3 regions of the Erwinia sp. PME.40.26/001 genome follow, and region 2 is predicted to be linked to each of the others. Evidence: predicted binding sites of a transcription regulator. Region 2 holds the regulator's gene; each other region holds the start of a gene.
The links. Region 2 encodes CRP, which controls carbon source genes, mostly activating them, when cyclic AMP is high. Its sites were predicted from a motif close to ATGTGANNNNNNTCACAT; they were not measured.
Positions count from the first base shown of each region.

Region 1: a site for CRP is predicted at 3,828-3,845, ahead of aaeR (HTH-type transcriptional activator AaeR). Genes of this name have one in related genera too.
Region 3: a site for CRP is predicted at 2,758-2,775, ahead of yrbN (protein YrbN). Genes of this name have one in related genera too.

Region 1 covers NZ_JBVHNP010000002.1:27,622-33,428, reverse strand. The annotation lists gene ACZ3HG_RS07670 (NAD-dependent succinate-semialdehyde dehydrogenase) at 1-327, opposite strand, end outside; gene aaeB (p-hydroxybenzoic acid efflux pump subunit AaeB) at 467-2,425, opposite strand; gene aaeA (p-hydroxybenzoic acid efflux pump subunit AaeA) at 2,439-3,371, opposite strand; gene aaeX (p-hydroxybenzoic acid efflux pump operon protein AaeX) at 3,379-3,582, opposite strand; gene aaeR (HTH-type transcriptional activator AaeR) at 3,863-4,777, shown strand; gene tldD (metalloprotease TldD) at 4,860-5,807, opposite strand, start outside.
Region 2 covers NZ_JBVHNP010000003.1:46,979-52,785, forward strand. The annotation lists gene ACZ3HG_RS10760 (hydrolase) at 1-145, shown strand, start outside; gene ACZ3HG_RS10765 (YheU family protein) at 145-372, shown strand; gene ACZ3HG_RS10770 (phosphoribulokinase) at 438-1,307, shown strand; gene ACZ3HG_RS10775 (amidohydrolase) at 1,324-2,499, opposite strand; gene ACZ3HG_RS10780 (OsmC family protein) at 2,723-3,130, opposite strand; gene crp (cAMP-activated global transcriptional regulator CRP) at 3,498-4,130, shown strand; gene ACZ3HG_RS10790 (YccS/YhfK family putative transporter) at 4,188-5,807, shown strand, end outside.
Region 3 covers NZ_JBVHNP010000002.1:98,075-103,881, reverse strand. The annotation lists gene ACZ3HG_RS08020 (luciferase-like monooxygenase) at 1-696, shown strand, start outside; gene ACZ3HG_RS08015 (DEAD/DEAH family ATP-dependent RNA helicase) at 759-2,678, opposite strand; gene yrbN (protein YrbN) at 2,695-2,751, opposite strand; gene nlpI (lipoprotein NlpI) at 2,855-3,739, opposite strand; gene pnp (polyribonucleotide nucleotidyltransferase) at 3,869-5,807, opposite strand, start outside.

The DNA.
Region 1 (5,807 bases), on a different contig from region 2:
TTCACCCTCTGCCTCTTTCAGCGGCTTACCCTGTTCGGCGGTCATCAACTGACCCAGCCAGGCTTTATGCTCAATCATCAGCTGATACCAGCGGTACAAAATCTCTGTACGCTCTTTGGCCGTTTTAGCGCGCCAGGCGGGGAAAGCCGCCGCGGCGGCGGCGATAGCCTGCTCAGTTTCCGTTTTACCCGCTTTTGCCACCCGGGCAATGACATCACCCGTCGCCGGGTTTAAGACATCAAAGGTGCTGGCCGCCTGCTGCCAGACGCCGTCCACCAGAAAACCTGTCTGAAAAAGTTCGTTATCCTTAAGCGTTGAGAGGGCCATGACTCATCTCCTGATAGGGGTGTTATTTGCCTGAGAATAAGTATAGATGGCAAACGACGGTCGTTTTATGACGTAATGGCATGGGTGGCGGGAATGTAACGGCAAAAAATGCTGGCAGCGGGCGCTGCCAGCGGCTTATTCAGATCCGGATCAGCGTATTCTGATATTTTTTTAGCACTGCAGCCAGCCGAGCTACCGGCTCGGTGACACTGACAGGTGCCTCATACTGCACCAGCTTTTGCTGGTAAACCTCAAAATCAGCCAGCAGACGCTCGAAGTAATGCCGTTTTTTCCCCTCGCTCGTCGCCGAAATAACGCGATCAGCGGTATGGCGCATCTGTTTATGAAAGGCTGAAAGGTCTGAGTTGACCGGCACATCAGCATCCCGCATGCGCTGATGGGCGATAATCAGCGTCAGCGCCAGACGGTACTTATCGATATCGCTGGGAAAAATATTGAGCAGCATAAAGAGCTGCTGATAGAGCGCGGGCAGATGATTTTCTTTGCGTCGTGCGGAGTTGGTCGTTAGCGCAGACACCGCCGCATACATCAGACGATTCAGCAACGTTCTGCCAACCCGCTCCTTTGACGTATCGCGTATCAGCAGGATCACCAGCAGCGCCACAAAGCAGCCGATCGCCTGGCCGAGTGCGCTGTCGAGGAACAGGCTGACTTCAAATTTCATCGGATTATCCAGCGTCAGGATATTAATGGTTCCGACCAGCGCGCCCAGCGTCCCTATCTGACGCCGCTGGATGAGAATACCGCAGATAAAGGCGATCAGGCCCAGGGCAATACACAGCAATAGCATACTTTGCTGCGTACCAGGCATCACCACCATGTAATAGAGAGACCCCAGCGGGATGGCGACAATCATACCGTACAGGAAGTCCTTCGCCACCATCAGCGGATTCGGTGTACGCATAGCCAGAGAGGTGATCACAGCCAGCATCACCATCGCCCCGCTGCCGGATGTCCAGCCCGTCCACAGCCAGAACAGGGAGCCCACCGCGATAGCAACAAAGGTGCGTAGTCCGTTGACCAGGGCGTGACGGCTTTCCGCCGAGCGCATTTTTACCACCGGCTCCGCGTTCAGTATCTCTTCTTCCATACGGCTGATACTGCTGTTGGTGTGTACGCCTTTAAGCAACAGGAGGTAACGGCTGGCCGCGCCCACCCAGGAACGGATCGTCGTCGGCGTATTCTTGCTGCCGCTGGCGGCGATCACCCGACGCATCACCTTCATCCGCTGATGAATATCAGTGATATTTTCTACCGGTTTTTCGAAAAACAGATGAAACTGGCTGGGAACATACTCCTGGCGGGTGTTCTGGATCAGGAAGGTCTCGCACGCCTGGGTGATCAACGTCAGCGACAGCGTGTTCATCACCCGCAGACGCCGGTCAATTTTTTGCCAGCGTCCCGCCTCCATCATCAGATGATTACGCATGCCGTTCAGGGCGGTGGTACGGCGCACCAGACCTGCCCAGCATTTATCGACCTCATCCTTATCAGCATGAGCCACGCAGAGCTGCATCAGGCGGTACTGTTCCACCAGCAGGGCATCAATTTCACGGTCAATATCCTGCTTAATGGAACGCGGTGAAAACAGCATATCGGCCAGAATAGCGCAGACAATGCCGATGATAATTTCACTGCAACGCTCAACGGCAAACTGTGGGGCCAGCAGCAGCGACCCGTTAGCATCAACGCTGACCACGATAATCAGGGCTGTGTAACCCGCCAGTCCCAGGGCATAGGAGTTCTCCACCTTCATCAGCGAGGAGATCCACACGCAAACGCCCGCCCAGATGCAGCAGAGCAGCAGCATCACCACCGGTGCGCGAATAGTGGCTACCATGATCGCTACCGCGGCAATACAGCCAATAAAGGTACCGATAATACGGAGCATACCGCGATGACGCAGCGCACCGGAGAAGGGATCGCCTCCGGCGGCAAAAGCCGTCCCCCCGGCCACGATGGCGGCGGTCATCACCGCCCAGCGAGGGGTTTCCAGATTGAACTCAAATCCGACAATCAGCGCCAGCAGAATGGCAAAGGTCAGTTTGATGGGAAAGCGCAGACGATACCACTGCATAACCGGCCCCGCCTCAACCAAACTCGCGCAGACGATGCATCAGCTGCATCAGCGGTGAACGGTCTTTATCCTGGCGATCCCTGGCCCCGGTAACCACAACGGTCGCGGTGGTCCCTGACGGATAAAGGTTACCCGGCTGCTGGTCAAGATGAATACGCACCGGCACGCGCTGCGCCAGACGCACCCACTCCAGATTAGAGTCGATAGTGGCCATCCCTTTACTGTCAACGGTGCTGCTGCTGTTGGTCACGCCTGCAGCTACACTGTCGACCGACCCGTGCAGCACGTGGTTGCTGCCCAGGGGGGTAATCTCAACCCGGTAGCCCGGGCGGATGCCATCCAGCTTGGTCTCTTCCAGATAGGCCAGCACGTAAAACGAATTCTGTTTCACCAGCGCCACGGAGGTCGACCCTCGGGTAATAAACTCACCGGTATAAACATTCAGGTTAGTTATCCAGCCCGCAGACGGGGCTTTAACGACCGTACGCTCCAGGTCCAGCTTCGCCAGGTCACGCGTGGCCACCGCTTTCGCCAGCTGATGCTCTGTCGTCTGATAGTCATTATTGGCCTGGTCAATCGCCTCGCGCGACATGGCTGAGACGCCCAGCTTATTACGGCGAGATGCTTCACGACGCTTTTCACCCAGCACAGCCTGATAATAGGCCACGTCGGCCTCCGCCTCTTCCAGGGTTTTCTGGTAGCGCGGCTGGTCAATGGTGAACAGTACCTGGTCTTTCTGCACCAGCTGATTGTCATGGACGCGGACATCGGTAATCAGGCCGCTGACATCAGGGGCAATCGCCACCACATCGGCCGTAAATTTAGCGTCACGTGTCCAGGGGGATTCGGTGTAAAACACCCACACGCGGAAAATCAGGACAACGGCGATGATCACCAGCAGCAGGGTAATGGCGAAACGGGAGATTTTTCTTGTTAGAGCTTTCACGATGACCTCAGACGAACAATCGGGATACCAGATAAAACAGGCAGCAGTACAATGCTGTATTAAACAGTGCCGGGTGCCAGACAAGATCGTAAATCCCGGTTGGGGTAATAAGACGTCGCACCAGCCAGAACACCATCAGTGACACTATAATTTCAAAAAAAATGGGGGGGAATGACATCCCGAACACCACAACAACGGGTAGCACACTCATCTCTTATCCTTATAAATACCTGACCAGGCCACCCGCACTCACCGCTCACGCCTCTCCCGTTAACCACGCGGAAAGGTATGCAGGTTTATGATGTTTCATCGACAAGTCGACTGAAGAGACGCATCAGCACCGAAGCTCATTGAATAATAGCCTGTTCAGTGAGCCCGCATTTAAAGGGAATGGGGTGAGGGAACGATAACCCGACGATGCTATAGTAACGCGGCTGACTATAAGTTATCTACCAAATGTGATCTAAATCACTTTTAAGCCAGAGTTAATAATGGAAAGATTAAAGGGCATGACCGTTTTCGCCAAAGTGGTTGAGTTGGGTTCGTTTACGGCAGCGGCACAGCATATGCAGTTGAGCGTATCGGCCGTCAGCCAGATTGTGGCCCGACTGGAAAATGAGCTGCAGGTGAAACTGCTTAATCGCAGTACGCGCAGCCTGGGGCTGACCGAGGCCGGGAAGATCTACTTCCAGGGCTGTCGGCGCATGATGTCCGAAGCGCAGCAGGTACATGAACAGCTGTGGGCCTTTAATAATACGCCCATCGGTACGTTGCGCATCGGCAGCTCGTCGACGATGTCGCAAAACCTGCTGGCCCCGATGACCGAAGAGATGCTGAAAGAGTACCCCGGACTGACGGTCAATCTGGTGACCGGCATCCCGGCACCTGACCTGATTGCCGACGGGCTTGATCTGGTGATCCGCGTCGGTGCGCTTCAGGACTCCAGCCTTTTTTCGAAACGCTTAGGCTCTATGCCGATGGTGGTCTGTGCAGCAAAAAGCTACCTCGCTCAGTTCGGCACGCCTGAGAAGCCCTCGGATATCAGTAACTATTCCTGGCTGCAGTACAGCGTCCGCCCGGATAACGACTTTGAGCTGACCTCACCGGAAGGAACCTCGATCCGCCTTTCACCTCAGGGCCGTTTTGCCACCAATGATTCTCAGACGCTGATCCGCTGGCTGAAGTCCGGCACCGGCATCGCCTATGTGCCGCTGATGTGGATTATTGATGAAATTAACGCAGGGCGGGTAGAGATCCTGTTTGCCCATTATCAGTCGGTGCCGCGCCCGGTGTACGCTGTATATACGCAAAAGGATAAGCTGCCGCTCAAGGTGCAGGTGTGTATCAACTATCTGACGGACTATTTCGATAAGGTGGCGGAGATTTACCAGGAATTTCGTAAATAAGCTGCCGGGGCGACCGAAAAAAAGATCGCCCGCTGCGCTGAATTCAGTGGCAGGGGCAGACCTTTTTCCGCTCCGCCCGGGATTAAGCGGTGCCGCCTACGGTCAGTTTATCCAGCTTCAGGGTTGGCTGGCCGACGCCAACCGGCAGGCTTTGGCCCTCTTTACCGCAGACGCCGACGCCTTTATCCAGCGCCAGATCGTTACCCACCATCGATATCTGTTGCATCGCCTCAATGCCGGAGCCGATAAGCGTTGCGCCTTTCACCGGCTTCGTCACCTTACCGTTTTCAATCAGATAGGCCTCTGAGGTGGAGAAAACGAACTTACCTGAGGTGATATCCACCTGTCCGCCGCCGAAGTTTGGCGCATACAGGCCGTACTCGACGCTTTCAATAATGTCCTGTGGGGTGGATTTTCCTGCCAGCATATAGGTGTTGGTCATGCGGGGCATCGGCAGATGCGCGTAAGACTCACGGCGACCGTTACCGGTCGGTGCCACACCCATCAGGCGGGCATTGAGCTTATCCTGCATGTAACCTTTCAGGATCCCGTTCTCAATCAGGACATTGTACTGACCCGGTACGCCTTCATCATCCACGGCCAGCGATCCACGCAGGCCATCAATGGTGCCATCATCCACCACGGTGCACAGCTCGGAAGCCACCAGCTGGCCCATCTGACCGCTAAAGACTGACGTTCCCCGACGGTTAAAATCGCCTTCCAGTCCGTGACCGACCGCTTCATGCAGCAGCACGCCAGGCCAGCCCGCGCCCAGCACAACCGGAATGGTGCCCGCCGGAGCGGCGATTGCATTCAGATTCACCAGCGCCATGCGCACCGCTTCACGCGCCCAGGCATCGGCCCGCACTTCACCGTCTTCATTGGCCAGGAAGAATTCGTAACCAAAGCGCCCGCCGCCACCGCTGGCACCGCGCTCACGCTTACCGTTATCTTCCACCTGTACGCTGACCGAAAGGCGCACCAGCGGACGCACATCGGCGGCCAGAGTGCCATCAGTAGCGGCAACCAG
Region 2 (5,807 bases):
TACCACACTGCTGCCCTCCTGCATTGAATATCAGCTCACGCAGTACGGCGGGCACGTGGGTTTTGTAGGCGGTACGCTGCGTCAGCCACAGATGTGGCTGGAACAGCGTATTCCGCAATGGCTTACCCCCTGGCTGGACAACTGATGATTATTCCCTGGAAAGAACTGGATACCGAAACGCTTGATAACCTCATTGAATCTTTTGTGCTGCGTGAGGGCACTGACTATGGTGAACAGGAACGTTCGCTACAACAGAAAGTGGAGGATGTCCGTCGTCAGCTGAACAGCGGCGACGTAGTGCTGGTGTGGTCTGAGCTGCATGAATCCGTCAACATCATGCCGCGCGGCCAGTTTCGCGACGAGCAGAGATGACTTTAGCGGGCGAAACATGTTAACAATGATCTGTCCGTCCGACCTATCGAAGGGAGTTGTACGTCATGTCAGCCAAACATCCGGTTATCGCCGTCACCGGCTCCAGCGGGGCGGGAACCACTACCACCAGCCTGGCCTTCAGAAAGATTTTTCAGCAGCTTAATCTGCGTGCCGCCGAGGTCGAAGGGGACAGTTTTCACCGTTTCACCCGCCCTGAGATGGATATGGCCATCCGTAAGGCGCGCGATATGGGAAAACACATCAGTTATTTTGGCCCGGAAGCCAATGACTTTGGCCTGCTGGAAGAGACCTTCAGCGAATATGGCCGCAGTGGAAAAGGGCAGTCACGCAAATACCTGCACACCTATGATGAAGCTGTGCCGTGGAACCAGGTACCGGGTACGTTTACCCCCTGGCAGCCCCTTCCGGAGCCTACCGACGTTCTTTTTTATGAAGGGTTGCACGGCGGCGTGATGACGCCACAGCATAACGTCGCCGAGAAAGTCGACCTGCTGGTTGGCGTCGTACCTATCGTTAATCTGGAGTGGATTCAGAAGCTGGTCAGGGATACCGGTGAGCGGGGTCATTCCCGTGAGGCGGTGATGGACTCGGTGGTGCGTTCCATGGAGGACTACATCAATTTTATTACTCCGCAGTTCTCACGCACCCACATCAACTTTCAGCGCGTGCCGACGGTCGATACCTCAAACCCGTTTGCGGCACGAGGTATTCCGTCGCTGGACGAAAGCTTTGTCGTGATCCACTTCCAGGGGTTGGAGGACATCGACTTCCCCTATCTACTGTCAATGATACAGGGGTCGTTCATCTCCCACATTAAAACCCTGGTGGTGCCGGGCGGTAAAATGGGGCTGGCCATGGAGCTGATTATGGGGCCGCTGGTCAAAAACCTTATCGAAGGCAAAAAGATCGGCTGACCCCGCAGGGAGGACGTTATTCTGTCATCAGCAGACGATGGATTAAGCCGACGTGCAGGCTGACGCCGATGCCCAATACCTCTTCATCAAGGCGGAAATGGGGGTTATGTAATCCCCAGCAGGTGCCTTTCTCCAGATCACCCGAACCGACCCACAGGAAGCAGCCCGGTACGACCTGTTGATAGGCGGAGAAGTCCTCGCAGCCAAACATCGGGGTAGACAGGATCTGCAGAGCCTTCTCTCCCCGGGTGGCGAGAACCGTCTCTCTTGCCACGCGGCAGGCATCCGGATGATTCACGCCAGTGGTATAACCCGGCGTCCATTTAAGCACGTAGCTGGCCCCCACGGCCTGCGTCATCCCGTCAAGCAGCTGTGACATCATGCGGGGGATCGTGCTGCGGTTATCGGAGCTGAGCGTGCGCAACGTCCCGCGCAGGTGGGCCTGGTCAGGAATGACGTTGTAGCTGTCCCCCGACTGGAAGCTGGCCACTGTCAGTACCGCACCGTCGTTCGCATCCAGCCGGCGTGACACGATGTGCTGTAACGCCTCAACCACGCTCGCTCCCAGCACCAGCGGGTCCGTACTCTGCTGCGGCATCGCCGCATGCGCCCCCTTCCCCTGTAACACCAGGTCAAAATTATCACAGGCGGCGCTGAAGACGCCCTCTTTCACCGCCACCGTCCCCGTCGGCAGGGTGGGAAACACGTGTAAACCATAGATCTGTGACACCCCCTCCAGCACGCCAAGCTTCACCAGCTCACTGGCCCCCCCCGGTGGCACCTCTTCCGCATGCTGAAAAATAAATCGTACCGTACCGGCGATCTGCGCCTGCTGCTGGCACAGCACCCAGGCGGCCCCCATCAGCATCGCCGTATGCGCATCATGCCCGCAGGCGTGCATCACACCGCGATGACGCGAGGTAAATGGCTCCTGGTTCAGCTCTTCAATGGGCAGAGCATCCATATCCGCCCGCAGGGCAATGCAGTCACCCCGGTGGGAACCTGAAAGCTCAGCCAGCACGCTGTTAGGGGTGGGTCGACTGATCGTCAGAGGACCAAACTTTTCCAGTTCAGCGGCAACATAATCAGCCGTACCCTGTTCATGAAAAGAGAGCTCCGGATGGGCATGAATGTGACGCCGCCATTGCAGCACGTTGGCGGAGACATCCTGAATTAGCGTCTTGGTATTCATCATCACTCCTTGATTGGGTTTTAACGGAATAACGACCAGCCTGAGTCTGCAGGCCTTCGTCTACTGCGCCGGGGAATATACTGCGGTTGCCCCGTCAGTCTGTGGCGTGAAATGCGTGTGGTGAGGGGGTGAGCATCATGTGCCGCTGTCGGGAAGGAGGAGGTGAAGAACATGACGCGATGGTGGCCACCTGCTCCATCGCGTTGTTATCAGAAAACCGGGGTCAGGCGAGGTCGATAACCTCATAGCTGTGGCTCATTTTGACGCCCTGCCCCAGCATAATGGCCACTGAACAGTATTTCTCTGCGGACAGGTCGACGGCGCGTGATACCGCTTTATCCCCCAGCGCTTTGCCGCTGACGATAAAATGCAGGTTGATATGGGTGAAGATGCGCGGGGCTTCTTCGCGACGTTCTGAGGTAAGCTTCACTTCGCAGTCAGCCACATCGTGACGGCCTTTTTGTAGAATAGAAACCACATCAATAGCGCTACAGCCTCCGGCGGCCATCAGCACCATCTCCATCGGGCTGGGCGCTTTGTCCCCGGAGTTTCCGTCCATCAGCACCTGGTGGCCCGATGAGGATTCTCCCAAAAATGTCAGACCTTCAATCCATTTAACACGTGCTTGCATAACAAAATCCTCGATTTCATTCAGTTACCGCAGAGTACGCTGTGCCAATAAAAACGGCAACGCTGCCTTTTTCCAACTATGCTGAAGCGAGACAACAGAAGACAGCCTTGTAAAGCTGTGCTACAAACAAAGCTGCAATATTTTACTGGCAAGACAATGCACGGTAAAACGGGACGACAGCACGAGCCATGCTCCTAACAGAGGCCCGTATATTTTCCTATGGGAACGCTTGAATATTTCAACGCCTGGCAGGGATTCATACCCTGATACCCTTAATTATTTCGTACGGCAGATCAGCGGCAATGCCCCTGTCTCCCGCAGAATAGAGGGTATATTTAGGCTCGATTACAACAGAGGATAACAGCGAATGGTTCTCGGCAAACCGCAAACAGACCCTACACTCGAATGGTTCCTGTCACATTGCCATATTCACAAATATCCATCCAAAAGCACGCTGATACATCAGGGTGAAAAGGCGGAAACCCTCTATTACATCGTTAAAGGTTCTGTAGCGGTGTTAATCAAGGATGAAGAAGGCAAAGAGATGATCCTCTCTTACCTCAACCAGGGCGACTTCATCGGCGAACTGGGCCTCTTTGAAGAAGGTCAGGAACGCAGTGCATGGGTACGTGCGAAAACAGCCTGTGAAGTGGCTGAAATCTCTTACAAAAAATTCCGTCAGCTGATTCAGGTGAATCCTGACATTCTGATGCGTCTCTCTGCACAGATGGCGAGTCGACTGCAGGTTACGTCAGAGAAAGTGGGTAATTTAGCTTTCCTGGATGTCACCGGACGCATTGCCCAAACGTTACTGAATCTGGCCAAACAGCCAGATGCCATGACGCACCCGGACGGCATGCAAATTAAAATCACCCGTCAGGAGATCGGCCAGATTGTCGGCTGCTCCCGTGAAACCGTAGGCCGTATTCTGAAAATGCTTGAAGATCAGAACCTGATCTCTGCACATGGTAAAACCATCGTTGTATACGGCACACGTTAACCGGCTCTGAACCCACGGCGCGACGCCCTGTCGCGCCGTTTTTATTTGGTGTGGCTCATGTGGCGGAGACTTATCTATCACCCGGAAGTTAACTATGCGCTCAGACAAACGCTGGTGCTGTGTTTACCCGTGGCGATCGGCTGGATGCTGGGCAACCTGCAAAACGGGCTGCTGTTCTCCTTAGTGCCCGCCTGCTGTAATAACGCCGGTCTGGATACCCCCCACAAACGCTTCTTTAAACGCCTCATCGTTGGCGGTTGTCTGTTCGCCTCCAGCAGCTTCCTGATCCAGTACGCCGGGTTAGAGGGCGTGCCGTTGCCCGTTATCCTGCTAGTCATGGCCTTAGTGCTGGGCGTCACGGGTGAGATTAGCCCCCTTCATGGCCGCCTGCTTCCGGCTTCGCTGATTGCCGCCATCTTTACCCTCAGCCTGGCGGGACGAATGCCTCTGTGGCAGCCCCCACTGTTATATATTCTGGGGACCGTCTGGTACGGAGCATTTAACTGGTTCTGGTTCTGGCTGTGGAAAGAGCAGCCGATGCGTGAAACCCTCAGCCTGCTGTACCGTGAACTGGCAGACTACTGTGAAGCAAAATACACCCTTCTGACCCGGCTCACCGATCCGCAGACCGCCCTGCCGCCGCTGCTGGCACGCCAGCAGAAAGCCGTCGACCTGATTAATACCTGCTATCAGCAGATGCATATGTTGTCCGCTAATCGGGACAACCACTATCAGCGTCTGACACGGGCATTCCAGGTGGCGCTCGATCTGCAGGAACATATTGCGGTCAGCCTGCATCAGCCGGAAGAAGTGCAAAAGCTGGTAGAAAAAAGCCATGCTGAAGCGGTCATCCGCTGGAACGCACAGACCATTGCCGCCAGGCTGCGGGTGCTGGCCGATGATATTCTCTATCATCGTTACCCTGAACGTTTCACCATGGATAAACCGCTTCAGGCGCTGGAGAAGATTGCCCGTCAGCATCCCGACAACCCGGTCGGCCACTTTTGTTATTACCACTTCAGCCGCATCGCACGCGTGCTGCGCACTCAGCGTCCGCTGTATCGCCGTGACCTGATGGCCGACCGCCAGCGTCGCCTGCCCCTGCTCCCGGCGCTAAAGAGCTACCTGTCGCTGAAATCCTCCGCCCTGCGCACTGCCGCACGCTACGCGGTGATGCTGACCTTTGCCAGTTCGCTGGCGCTGTTCTTCAATCTGCCGAAGCCTTACTGGATCCTGATGACGGTGATGTTTGTCAGTCTTAACGGCTACAGCGCCACCCGGGTGCGTATTCAGCACAGGGCGCTGGGCACGCTGGCCGGGCTGGTCATCGCAGCCGCTACCCTCGGGCTACACGCCCCGGAATCCTGGGTGTTGCTGATCATGCTGGTCATCACGCTGGTGAGCTACCTGTTTATCCGGAAATTCTATGGCTGGGCCACAGTGGGGTTCACCGTCACGGCGGTGTATTCATTACAGCTGTTAGCCCTGAACGGCGCGCAGTTCCTGCTGCCAAGACTGATGGACACGCTGATGGGCTGCCTGATCGCCTTTGGCGGCATGATCTGGCTGTGGCCTCAGTGGCAGAGTGGGTTACTGCGGCAGAATGCGCACGATGCGCTGGAGACCTATCAGGAAGCACTGCAGATGCTGTTGGGTAACGAACAGGATGCCGTGAAG
Region 3 (5,807 bases), on a different contig from region 2:
GGCCGTATCGATCTGGGTCTGGGCCGCGCACCGGGTTCCGATCAGCGCACCATGCTGGCGCTGCGCCGCCACATGGCGGGACATGTCGATAATTTCCCGTCCGATGTCAGTGAACTCATCCGCTGGTTCGATCACACAGGCGAAGAGATGCCGGTGGTACAGCCGGTGCCTGGAACCGGCCTGAAAATCCCGGTCTGGCTGCTAGGATCCAGCCTGTACAGCGCGCAGCTGGCGGCACAGATGGGCCTGCCGTTTGCCTTCGCTTCCCACTTCGCCCCCGATATGTTGCTACAGGCGCTGCATTTATACCGCGAGCACTTTAAACCCTCTGCGCGGCTGGATAAACCCTATGCGATGGTGTGTGTCAACGTGATCGCCGCTGACAGCGATCGCGATGCGCGCTTCCTGTTTACCTCCATGCAGCAGCAGTTTATCAATCTGCGCCGCGGCAAACCGGGTCCGCTGCCCGCACCAGTGGATAACATGGACAACCTGTGGTCACCGTCAGAACAGTACGGCGTGCAGCAGGCGCTGAGCATGTCGGTGGTGGGTGATAAAGATAAAGTCCGTCAGGGGCTGGCGGCGCTGATGCGTGAAACCCAGGCGGATGAAGTGATGGTCAACGGGCAGATTTTTGATACTCAGGCGCGGCTCTACTCGTTTGAGCTGGCCATGCAGGCCCGTAACGCTTTGTAACCCTGACAGCAGGGCAAAAAAAAACCAGCCCGAAGGCTGGTTTTTTTATGGGGCATCAGTGGTTACGCGTCACGACGACGGGTAGGTGCTGCGCCGCCTTCAGTGCGCGGGCCACGTGAAGGGCCACCCGGACGACGTTCACCGCTACGGTCATTGCTGAAGCGACGACCGCCTTCAGCACCACCGCGTGGGGCTCCACCTTCACGGCCAGCGCCAGCGCCAAAGCCACCGCGTGCAGGGCCGCCCGGACGACGTTCGCCGCCACGGTCGTTGCTGCGTGGCTGTGCATCACCAATCAGCTGCATATTCATCGGTTTGTTCAGAATACGCGTGCGGGTGAAGTGTGACAGAACTTCGCCCGGCATGCCTTTTGGCAGTTCGATAGTGGAGTGCGTACCGAACAGCTTGATGTTACCGATGTAGCGGCTGCTGATGTCGCCTTCGTTAGCGATAGCGCCAACGATGTGACGCACTTCAACACCGTCATCACGGCCTACTTCAATGCGGTACACTTCCATATCACCGACGTCACGACGTTCACGACGTGGACGATCGCCTTCTGCGCGGGGTTCACGTGGTTCACGTGGGCCACGATCCGGACGATCGCTGCGGCCGGCCTGGCGGTCATCACGATCGCGGAACTGGCTGCGCGGACGCTGTGGCGCATCAGCAGGAACGATCAGTGGACGTTCGCCCTGAGCCATTTTCAGCAGTGCTGCGGCCAGCGTTTCGATGTCCAGCTCTTCTTCTGGCTGCATTTTAGCCAGCAGAGCACGGTACTGCTCCAGATCGCTGCTTTCCAGCTGCTGCTGAACTTTAGCAGCAAACTTCGCCAGACGACGCTCACCCAGCAGCTCTGCGTTTGGCAGCTCTACTTCAGGAATGGTCAGCTTCATGGTGCGTTCAATGTTACGCAGCAGACGACGCTCGCGGTTCTCAACGAACAGCAGAGCACGGCCGGCACGACCTGCACGACCGGTACGGCCGATACGGTGAACGTAAGATTCTGCGTCCATCGGGATGTCATAGTTAACCACCAGGCTGATACGCTCAACGTCCAGGCCACGGGCCGCAACGTCGGTGGCGATCAGGATGTCCAGACGACCGTCTTTCAGACGCTCCAGGGTCTGCTCACGCAGTGCCTGGTTCATATCACCGTTCAGTGCAGCACTGTTGTAACCGCTGCGCTCCAGCGCTTCAGCCACTTCCAGCGTTGCGTTTTTAGTCCGCACGAAGATGATCGCAGCATCAAAGTCTTCTGATTCCAGGAAGCGGGTCAGTGCATCCGTTTTACGGCCGTACGCAGTCCAGTAGCTCTGGCTGATGTCCGGACGGGTGGTCATGCTTGACTGGATACGCACTTCCTGCGGATCTTTCATAAAGCGCTTGGTGATACGACGGATCGCTTCTGGCATGGTCGCAGAGAACAGAGCAGTCTGATGATTGTCCGGGATCTGCGCCATAATAGTTTCAACGTCTTCGATGAAGCCCATACGCAGCATTTCATCGGCTTCGTCCAGCACCAGGCCGCGCAGGTTAGACAGATCTAACGTGCCGCGTTTCAGGTGGTCAAGCAGACGACCAGGCGTACCCACAACAACCTGTGGTCCCTGGCGCAGAGCGCGCAGCTGCACGTCATAACGCTGGCCGCCGTAAAGGGCTACCACGTTCAGGCCGCGCATATGTTTAGCGAATTCAGTCATCGCTTCTGCAACCTGCACCGCCAGTTCGCGGGTCGGTGCCAGCACCAGGATCTGAGGTGCTTTTACGGTTGGGTCAATGTTATGTAATAACGGCAGCGAGAAGGCTGCAGTTTTGCCACTCCCGGTCTGCGCCATACCCAGCACGTCACGGCCCGCCAGCAGATGAGGAATACACTCAAGCTGGATTGGGGAAGGCTTCACGTAGCCCATGCCGGTCAGTGATTCGAGGAGGTCGGCGTTCAGGCCAAGGTCAGCAAAAGTAGTTTGGATATCAGTCATGTAGTACACGTGCCTCTTAGATTGCGGCGGCCAGTCTACATAACTCGTCGTGAAAACTTTCAGTCATTTTCATCAAAAAGTGTGAACCGGCTCAAATTAGTGGTTTTGACGAACAAAAAGGCCCTCATCCGCTAAGATGATGACTTTTCGAAAAAACGGGCAATGAAGTTCGTCAGCTATTGCTGGTCAGATTCTGATAAATCGTCTTGTGTCTGGCCGAGTAGCGCCAGCTCCAACAATGCATATCGATGCTCAACAAAGTTGTGAACGTTGTTGGCGACCGTCAGCTTGAACAACGCTTCTGCGTTGTCCTTCTCCCCCAGACTTAGGTAATACTTACCTAAATAGAAGTTGGTTTCACTGAGATGTTCAGCGAGCGAGGTGTTATCCGTTGCGTCCGCCTGGAGCCGTTCCATCAGCGTTTTTTCGCTGATATCGCCCAGGTAGAACTCGACAATATTCCATCCCCATTGCTCCTTCACCGCTTTGTCGTAACGCTGCTTGAGCGAGACTTTTGCCTGGTCTGCGTTGATCTCACGTTCAGTGAGATACAGCCACAGGCTGCGGAAGGGATCGTTAGGATCGTCTTGATAAAACGCCAGCAGATCATCTTGCGCCAGTTTAAATCTTCCGCCGTAATACAGAGCGATACCACGATTTAAACGCGCATAATTGTAAGTTGGATCAAGCTCAAGTACAGAATCAAACGCTTCATAGGCAGCATCAAAGTTGCCTGCCTGCGTTAAATATATGCCTAAGTAATTGAATACTTCAGGCATATCCGGTCTGATAGACAGCGCTTGTGAAAAATCATTTCGCGCCAGTGCTCTCAAACCGAGACTATCATACAACACTCCGCGCTCATATAACAGCTGTGCGCGTTCATCATCGGTCAATGACCGACTGGCAAGTATTTGTTCCATGCGCGCGAGAATGACTTCCTGCTGCAGCGTAGGCTGCAAGGGGACCGCCAGTACTTCGTTCTTACGCCAATCGGTGTTGCTGCATCCTGCCAGCGTCAAAGCTGTCGCAACAATACACCAGCGCAAAAATGGCTTCATTTACCACTCCCGAAAACAAACATTGGGATGCACATCCTGTCATCCGCCTGCCGTTCACAAGGCCATCCAGCCCTCGCGATGAAACAATCCTCCGCACCCGAAGGTGCGGAGAACTCAATGGTCTTGCCGTTACTCTGCTTCAGGTGCTGCAGGAGCTTCAGCTTCAGGCTGGGCCTGTTCGCTGGCTTCTTTGATGCTCAGGCGTACGCGACCCTGACGGTCAACTTCCAGTACTTTCACTGGTACTTCCTGGCCCATCTGCAGGTAGTCTGTCACTTTCTCAACGCGCTTATCAGCGATTTGAGAGATGTGAACCAGACCTTCTTTACCACCGCCGATAGCAACGAAGGCACCGAAGTCAACGATGCGGGTCACTTTACCGTTATAGATACGGCCCACTTCGATTTCTGCGGTAATCTCTTCGATACGACGGATAGCGAATTTCGCTTTCTCACCGTCAGTCGCTGCGATTTTAACCGTACCGTCATCTTCAATTTCAATGGTAGTACCGGTCTCTTCGGTCAGCGCACGGATCACAGAACCACCTTTACCGATCACGTCTTTAATCTTATCAACGCTGATCTTGATGGTATGGATACGTGGAGCAAACTGAGAGATATCGCCACGCGGGGTGCTGATTGCCTGCTCCATAACGCTCAGGATATGCAGACGCGCACCCTTAGCCTGGTTCAGCGCTTCATGCATGATTTCGCGGGTGATGCCTTCAATTTTGATGTCCATCTGCAGCGCGGTGATACCTTCACGGCTACCGGCTACTTTGAAGTCCATGTCGCCCAGGTGATCTTCGTCACCCAGAATGTCTGACAGAACAACGAAGTTATCGTTGTCTTTCACCAGACCCATCGCAATACCGGCTACGGCTGCTTTGATAGGGACACCGGCGTCCATCAGTGCCAGAGAAGCACCACATACAGACGCCATGGAGGATGAACCGTTAGATTCAGTGATTTCAGACACGACACGTACAGTGTACGGGAACGCATCGCCTTTTGGCATGACGGCCAGAACACCACGTTTCGCCAGACGACCGTGACCAATTTCACGACGCTTAGGCGAACCGACCATGCCGGTTTCACCGACAGAGTACGGAGGGAAGTTGTAGTGGAACAGGAAGTTATCAGTACGCTCACCCATCAGTTCATCCAGGTTCTGCGCATCACGGGCAGTACCCAGTGTCGCGGTAACCAGTGCCTGAGTCTCACCACGGGTGAACAGTGCTGAACCGTGGGTACGTGGCAGAACGCCGGTACGCACATCCAGACCACGGATCATGTCTTTTTCACGGCCATCAATACGTGGCTCGCCGCGCAGAATGCGGCTACGTACCACGTCTTTTTCCAGCGCGTGCAGAATGTCGCTGATCTCACCGGCATCCAGTGACTCGTCTTCAGCCAGCAGGGTCGCGGTGGTTTCTGATTTAATCACGTCAACCTGAGCATAGCGCTCCTGTTTTTCGGTGATACGGTAAGCGTCGCTCAGACGGGCTTCAGCCAGCGCAGCGATACGGGCGTTCAACGCGTCGTTCGGTGCTTCTGGTGTCCAGTCCCAGCGAGGTTTGCCTGCTTCAGCCACCAGTTCGTTAATGGTGTCGATAACAATCTGCTGCTGCTCATGGCCATACACCACAGCACCCAGCATCTGGTCTTCGCTTAACAGTTCAGCTTCTGACTCCACCATCAGCACTGCGCCTTTGGTACCGGCAACGACCAGATCCAGTTTGCTCTCTTTCAGCTCATCGGTCGTTGGGTTCAGCACGTACTGGTCGTTCAGGTAACCGACGCGCGCAGCACCGATTGGGCCGTTGAACGGCAGGCCAGAGAGTGACAGCGCCGCAGAAGCACCGATCAGAGCAACGATGTCCGGGTTAACCTGTGGGTTAACGGAAACAACGGTAGCGATAACCTGCACTTCGTTGACGAAACCTTCCGGGAACAGTGGGCGCAGCGGACGGTCAATCAGACGTGAAGTCAGTGTTTCGCCTTCGCTTGGACGGCCTTCACGACGGAAGAAGCTGCCAGGGATACGACCAGCAGCGTAGGTACGCTCC